One region of the Sporosarcina sp. resist genome, then DNA from elsewhere that is predicted to be linked to it. Evidence: a T-box and tRNA genes for the amino acid it is inferred to sense, from the RefSeq annotation. Region 1 holds a T-box; the other regions hold tRNA genes.
What was found. The T-box of region 1 lies ahead of pheS (phenylalanine--tRNA ligase subunit alpha). A T-box ahead of a tRNA ligase gene usually reads a tRNA of that ligase, here a tRNA-Phe.

Region 2: it encodes a tRNA-Phe, which carries the amino acid that the T-box ahead of pheS (phenylalanine--tRNA ligase subunit alpha) is inferred to sense. The anticodon was not compared.
Region 3: it encodes a tRNA-Phe, which carries the amino acid that the T-box ahead of pheS (phenylalanine--tRNA ligase subunit alpha) is inferred to sense. The anticodon was not compared.

Annotation. Positions count from the first base shown of each region.
Region 1 is NZ_CP060287.1:1,823,015-1,825,248, reverse strand. It holds gene pheS (phenylalanine--tRNA ligase subunit alpha) at 1-943, opposite strand, end outside; T-box leader at 1,024-1,254, opposite strand; gene H7992_RS09125 (TrmH family RNA methyltransferase) at 1,316-2,080, opposite strand; gene sspI (small acid-soluble spore protein SspI) at 2,172-2,234, shown strand, end outside.
Region 2 is NZ_CP060287.1:1,185,333-1,187,566, reverse strand. It holds tRNA gene H7992_RS05940 (tRNA-Glu) at 554-625, opposite strand; tRNA gene H7992_RS05935 (tRNA-Ser) at 636-726, opposite strand; tRNA gene H7992_RS05930 (tRNA-Asn) at 736-810, opposite strand; tRNA gene H7992_RS05925 (tRNA-Ile) at 812-888, opposite strand; tRNA gene H7992_RS05920 (tRNA-Gly) at 893-966, opposite strand; tRNA gene H7992_RS05915 (tRNA-Phe) at 974-1,049, opposite strand; tRNA gene H7992_RS05910 (tRNA-Asp) at 1,109-1,184, opposite strand; tRNA gene H7992_RS05905 (tRNA-Met) at 1,188-1,262, opposite strand; tRNA gene H7992_RS05900 (tRNA-Ser) at 1,305-1,397, opposite strand; tRNA gene H7992_RS05895 (tRNA-Ile) at 1,415-1,491, opposite strand; tRNA gene H7992_RS05890 (tRNA-Met) at 1,499-1,572, opposite strand; tRNA gene H7992_RS05885 (tRNA-Ala) at 1,595-1,670, opposite strand; tRNA gene H7992_RS05880 (tRNA-Pro) at 1,752-1,828, opposite strand; tRNA gene H7992_RS05875 (tRNA-Arg) at 1,855-1,931, opposite strand; tRNA gene H7992_RS05870 (tRNA-Leu) at 1,953-2,038, opposite strand; tRNA gene H7992_RS05865 (tRNA-Gly) at 2,046-2,120, opposite strand; tRNA gene H7992_RS05860 (tRNA-Leu) at 2,129-2,210, opposite strand.
Region 3 is NZ_CP060287.1:736,743-738,976, forward strand. It holds rRNA gene H7992_RS03570 (23S ribosomal RNA) at 1-25, shown strand, start outside; rRNA gene rrf (5S ribosomal RNA) at 172-287, shown strand; tRNA gene H7992_RS03580 (tRNA-Asn) at 332-406, shown strand; tRNA gene H7992_RS03585 (tRNA-Ser) at 411-502, shown strand; tRNA gene H7992_RS03590 (tRNA-Glu) at 526-600, shown strand; tRNA gene H7992_RS03595 (tRNA-Val) at 766-841, shown strand; tRNA gene H7992_RS03600 (tRNA-Met) at 910-984, shown strand; tRNA gene H7992_RS03605 (tRNA-Met) at 1,066-1,140, shown strand; tRNA gene H7992_RS03610 (tRNA-Asp) at 1,144-1,219, shown strand; tRNA gene H7992_RS03615 (tRNA-Phe) at 1,279-1,354, shown strand; tRNA gene H7992_RS03620 (tRNA-Thr) at 1,368-1,443, shown strand; tRNA gene H7992_RS03625 (tRNA-Tyr) at 1,457-1,541, shown strand; tRNA gene H7992_RS03630 (tRNA-Trp) at 1,547-1,620, shown strand; tRNA gene H7992_RS03635 (tRNA-His) at 1,648-1,723, shown strand; tRNA gene H7992_RS03640 (tRNA-His) at 1,760-1,835, shown strand; tRNA gene H7992_RS03645 (tRNA-His) at 1,870-1,945, shown strand; tRNA gene H7992_RS03650 (tRNA-Gln) at 1,956-2,027, shown strand; tRNA gene H7992_RS03655 (tRNA-Gly) at 2,032-2,106, shown strand; tRNA gene H7992_RS03660 (tRNA-Cys) at 2,115-2,188, shown strand; tRNA gene H7992_RS03665 (tRNA-Leu) at 2,230-2,234, shown strand, end outside.

The sequences.
Region 1 (2,234 bases):
GTTCAGGGCCCATACCGAAAGCGAAACCTGATACAACAGCGGGGTCATAACCAGCCATTTCCAGTACATTCGGGTGTACCATACCGGCACCTAAAATTTCGATCCAGCCTGTTTTCTTACAAACGTTACAGCCGTCTCCGCCACATTTGAAACATGAAATGTCCATTTCAACAGACGGTTCCGTGAATGGGAAGAAACTCGGACGCAGACGGATTTCACGCTCATCGCCAAACATTTTTTTAGCGAATAAAGAAAGTGTCCCTTTCAAGTCGCTCATGCGGATATCTTCACCAATAACAAGCCCTTCAATTTGCGTGAATTGATGAGAATGCGTCGCATCGTCACTATCACGACGGTACACTTTACCTGGGCATATAATCTTAATCGGCGCGCCGCCTTTCGCTTCCATCGTCCGTGCTTGAACTGGTGACGTATGTGTACGAAGAAGAATATCTTCGGATATGTAGAACGAATCTTGCATATCACGTGCTGGATGGCCTTTTGGCAAGTTCAGCGCTTCAAAGTTGTAATAATCTTTCTCAACTTCAGGACCCTCAGCAATTTCATAGCCCATGCTAATGAAGAAGTCTTCGATTTCCTCAACAACACGTGTTAACGGATGGTGATTTCCAGTACGTGCAGGACGTCCAGGCAATGTTACATCAATCGATTCTTTTTCAAGCTGTTCGTTGATGGCTAATTCTTCAAGTTTCGCCATACGGTCTTCGAGCACTTCTGTCACTGCCTCACGAATAACATTGACAAGCGCCCCCATTTTCGGACGTTCTTCAGCAGGAAGTTTTCCCATGCCTTTCAACAAATCAGTAATTGGCCCTTTTTTCCCTAAGTAGGCTACACGAACTTCATTCAATGATTTTACATCTGAAGCTGCTTCAATTTTTGCAAGCGCCTCTACTTTCAACAGTTCTAATTGTGCTTCCATGTCAATTCTCCTTTCAAAATAAAAAAAGTGTAGGGCGTCTGGCGCCCGAAACTAGACGAAATAAAAACCCCGCCCCTTAAAAAAGGGACGAGGACGATTTCGCGGTACCACCCTGATTATCATACCCGAAGATATGATCACTCAAATCGGAATAACGGTCCGGCACCGGCACACCTTTACAGCTTACGCTGGTCCTGGCGGCAGCTCACGGGGTGAACTTCGACAATCATTTACCCATCTGCGCTTTCAGTCAAGGCGCGGACTCCCTTTCGGCTCATGTATTGTTTACTTTTCCCGATCATTGCTTTTCATTTCTATTCATAACCAATAGTATACCCGATTATGATTTGATCATCAACAACATGCTAATTTTCACACTTTAGAATACGTATATAGCAGGATACCCGTTGCCACTGCGACGTTTAACGATTCTGCTTTGCCGTACATTGGAATCTTGACCGTATTATCCGCCATCTCAAGCAAATCCGGATTGACGCCACTGCCTTCATTTCCAACAATCAATGCAAATTCGTCTTGTGGCCAAATATCGGAATGATTCACAGCATTTTTCAATCCTGTCCCCAAAACTTGGATGCCCGCTTCTTTCGCCTTAGCCGTCCATTCAATAAGATCACCCTTGACGATTGGAATATTGAAATGTGAGCCTTGCGCAGAACGTACTGTTTTCGGGTTATACGAATCAGCGGTCCCCATTCCAAGAATAACTGCATCCATTCCAGCAGCATCTGCCGTCCGAATCATCGTTCCGACATTACCAGGATCCTGGACTGCGTCAATTAACAAAAGTTTTTTCCATGCTGAATAATCCTCTTCGGCATGCTCCGGCTGACGGCAATGTGCATAAATACCCTGCGACTGCTCCGTTTCCGAAATTTCTTTCGCAATTGCCTCTGTTATCTCAACAAGCTTTACACCTTCGATAGACCATCCTTGAGGTATTTCAACTCCGTCACGGGTGATCAACGCGAGAATTGTCCCGTTACTTTTTAATGCCTCTTCGACGAGATGAAAACCTTCGACAAGGAATTCTTTCGACAGATCGCGTTCTTTTCGTGTTGTGACAAGCTTTTTCCAATGTTTCACGAGTGCGTTTTGTGATGATTCAATTCGTTTCATATGTACGTTACCGCCTTTTTCTTTTCAGTGTATCAAATGACGGTATAGTTGGCGATATTTGTGTCCAAAATGAAAGTGGGAGGTTGATAAAATGGATTTTCAAATAAGAGATGCCATTTCAGCAAACATGACGAATAATACAGCGGATGATATC
Region 2 (2,234 bases), 640 kb from region 1:
CGGGGCTTCTTAACTGGATAAAAGCCGCCAAAGATATTATTTTGGCGGCTGAAGTCTTCTCCATAGTCTTGTCTTTTTTATTTAAGAATGAAACAGAACTCCTACCAATATCGCTTCGACGCTGGATGGTCTATATGAGAAAGAGCATTTCATTAGCTGTGATGAAATCTGCAACCTGGAGTACGTCTTTCTTGACTATAAGTAGTATCAACTAGTAATCACCTTATAATCTCGGCATATACATCTCAAAATCACATTTCTCTCGATAATGAACACCCTAGTGCAGGCGCGGCAAAGGGGTCGCCGAAGCCGTGAGACTGGATGCGAAGCGATATCCAGGCTTACGGTGAAAGGCATCCCCAAAGCGTCAAGCGTTCTACAATCCACACCCCTAATTACAACTCTCTCCTTATTGAGCGCCACAGTAGATTCAATGGGATTCTTTAATTCAACATATATAGTGAGAATTTAAGTGAACTAGAAAACTATATATAAACAAATTAAAAAGTAGCTTTACAAGTTCATTAAGAACTTGTAAAGCTACTTTTATGTATGACCCCTACGGGATTCGAACCCGTGATACCGCCGTGAAAGGGCGGTGTCTTAACCGCTTGACCAAGGGGCCAAATTATATATGGCGGAGAAGGAGGGATTCGAACCCTCGCACCGCTTTCGCGATCTATACCCTTAGCAGGGGCACCTCTTGAGCCGCTTGAGTACTTCCCCATATATAAATGGCTCCGCAGGTAGGACTCGAACCTACGACCGATCGGTTAACAGCCGATTGCTCTACCACTGAGCTACTGCGGAATGGTGGGCCTAAATGGACTCGAACCATCGACCTCACGCTTATCAGGCGTGCGCTCTAACCAGCTGAGCTATAGGCCCTTTTTGGAGCGAGTGAAGGGAATCGAACCCTCATCATCAGCTTGGAAGGCTGAGGTTTTACCACTAAACTACACTCGCATAACAATGGTGGCTCAGGACGGAATCGAACCGCCGACACAAGGATTTTCAGTCCTTTGCTCTACCGACTGAGCTACTGAGCCACGTATTTAGTTTACATTAAGTCGTTAACTTATTCTAAACCTTATAGTATTAATAAAAATGGCGGTCCCGACCGGGATCGAACCGGCGATCTCCTGCGTGACAGGCAGGCATGTTAACCGCTACACCACGGGACCATTTGGTTGCGGGGACAGGATTTGAACCTGTGACCTTCGGGTTATGAGCCCGACGAGATACCACTTCTCCACCCCGCGACAACAATATAAGTACTATTTAATTTCACCACTAGTTAAAAATGGAGGAGGTAGAGGGATTCGAACCCCCGCGGGATTTGACTCCCCTGTCGGTTTTCAAGACCGATCCCTTCAGCCGGGCTTGGGTATACCTCCATGGCTGTATATAATAGTGGTGGACCTTGCAGGACTCGAACCTGCGACCGGACGGTTATGAGCCGTCTGCTCTAACCAACTGAGCTAAAGGTCCTTTAAGATGGCGGCAGAGGGGATCGAACCCCCGACCTCACGGGTATGAACCGTACGCTCTAGCCAGCTGAGCTACGCCGCCAGGATCTTTATTGAAATTGTGTTGGTGGAGCCTAGCGGGATCGAACCGCTGACCTCCTGCGTGCAAGGCAGGCGCTCTCCCAGCTGAGCTAAGGCCCCATTATAGCTGGCAATTATTAAAGCACAAATCTACTTAAAATGGTATATTCTTTAAGCGGCGAATCTGCTTAAAAAGCTTAATGGTCGGGAAGACAGGATTCGAACCTGCGACCCCTTGGTCCCAAACCAAGTGCTCTACCAAGCTGAGCTACGTCCCGAAGAATTATAAAGTTTAAAAACATAATGGTGCGCCCGGCAGAAGTCGAATCCACAACCTCCTGATCCGTAGTCAGGTGCTCTATCCAATTGAGCTACGAGCGCATATAAGTGAAAAGTTATTAATGCCGAGAACCGGAATCGAACCGGTACGGTAGTCACCTACCGCAGGATTTTAAGTCCTGTGCGTCTGCCAGTTCCGCCACCCCGGCAAAAATATGGAGCGGAAGACGGGATTCGAACCCGCGACCCCGACCTTGGCAAGGTCGTATTCTACCACTGAACTACTTCCGCATTATAAGTGCGGGTAAAGGGAGTCGAACCCCCACGCCCGAAGGCACTAGATCCTAAGTCTAGCGCGTCTGCCAGTTCCGCCATACCCGCAATATAAATTATGACACTAAGTCA
Region 3 (2,234 bases), 1.1 Mb from region 1:
ACTAATCGATCGAGGACTTAACCAATTTTGAAAAGGGCTTGATTACCCTGATTCTGTGTAGCACAATGTCTGTTTTATTCAGTTTTGAGCGAACAAAATTAATTATTTTGTAAAAACGCTTGCAAGTAACAACAAGACATGATATAATTAGTCTTGTCTTGTGGAAAATAGTTCAGTGACGATTGCGAAGAGGTCACACCCGTTCCCATACCGAACACGGAAGTTAAGCTCTTCAGCGCCGATGGTAGTTGGGGGTTTCCCCCTGTGAGAGTAGGACGTCGCTGGTCTGTTAGTCCAAAAGAAGATACTTAATGTATGTTCTTAATATTATTCCGCAGTAGCTCAGTGGTAGAGCAATCGGCTGTTAACCGATCGGTCGTAGGTTCGAGTCCTACCTGCGGAGCCATTTAGGAGAGCTGTCCGAGTGGCCGAAGGAGCATGATTGGAAATCATGTAAGCGGCTAACGCTGTTTCAAGGGTTCAAATCCCTTGCTCTCCGCCAGATTCATATAAATGATAAATTAAGGCCCCTTGGTCAAGCGGTTAAGACACCGCCCTTTCACGGCGGTATCACGGGTTCGAATCCCGTAGGGGTCACCATAACTTTTCAGAAATTCATCATTAAGCACGTTGACTTTAATTCAGTAATTCGAGCATAGCATACTCTCGTTGAAATTGGGAGAAGCAAGGAGCGTACATTAGTACGTGACTGACTGAGCGAATGAAGCTGACAAAGAGATGCGCCGCTTATCGCAATTTTACCCAGGAGGATTAGCTCAGCTGGGAGAGCACCTGCCTTACAAGCAGGGGGTCGGCGGTTCGAGCCCGTCATCCTCCACCATTAATTTCTTTAAGCAGATTCACCGCTTGAATAAAATTCCATATATTTAATTATATAAATACTATTGTCGCGGGGTGGAGAAGTGGTATCTCGTCGGGCTCATAACCCGAAGGTCGCAGGTTCAAATCCTGCCCCCGCAACCAAATTTTATCATGATGCAGCAGATCATATAGCTGACATGTAAATGATTAGCTCATTATCAAATGAATACATTATATTGTTGTCGCGGGGTGGAGAAGTGGTATCTCGTCGGGCTCATAACCCGAAGGTCGCAGGTTCAAATCCTGCCCCCGCAACCAAATGGTCCCGTGGTGTAGCGGTTAACATGCCTGCCTGTCACGCAGGAGATCGCCGGTTCGATCCCGGTCGGGACCGCCATTTTTATTTTTCCTATAAGGTTTAGAATAAGCTAATATCTTAATGTAAACCAAATATGTGGCTCAGTAGCTCAGTCGGTAGAGCAAAGGACTGAAAATCCTTGTGTCGGCGGTTCGATTCCGTCCTGAGCCACCATTTTAATATTTGTGCCGGAGTAGCTCAACTGGTAGAGCAACTGACTTGTAATCAGTAGGTTGAGGGTTCAAGTCCTTTCTCCGGCACCATTTACACCTATATGGTGGGGTAGCGAAGTGGCTAAACGCGGCGGACTGTAAATCCGCTCCCTACGGGTTCGGCGGTTCGAATCCGCCCCCCACCACCAGTTTTAGGGGCATAGTTTAACGGTAGAATAGAGGTCTCCAAAACCTTTGATGTGGGTTCGATTCCTACTGCCCCTGCCATTTTTTTTAGTATAATCTAATATTATGGCGATTGTGGTGAAGTGGTTAACACATCGGATTGTGGTTCCGACACTCGAGGGTTCGATTCCCTTCAGTCGCCCCATTTATCTATCCAATTAAAACAAACTTATATATCATGGCGATTGTGGTGAAGTGGTTAACACATCGGATTGTGGTTCCGACATTCGAGGGTTCGATTCCCTTCAGTCGCCCCATTTTATATTCAATTAAAACAAACTAGATATCATGGCGATTGTGGTGAAGTGGTTAACACATCGGATTGTGGTTCCGACACTCGAGGGTTCGATTCCCTTCAGTCGCCCCATTTATCTTTTTGGGGTATAGCCAAGCGGTAAGGCAACGGACTTTGACTCCGTCACTCGTTGGTTCGAATCCAGCTACCCCAGTTTCGCGGAAGTAGTTCAGTGGTAGAATACGACCTTGCCAAGGTCGGGGTCGCGGGTTCGAATCCCGTCTTCCGCTCCATCATCTACGGCGGCATAGCCAAGCGGTAAGGCATGGGTCTGCAACACCCTTACCACCGGTTCGATTCCGGTTGCCGCCTCCAATTTTCTTATGTATCGTTGTTCGTAAACTAAATAGTGTTATGCCCG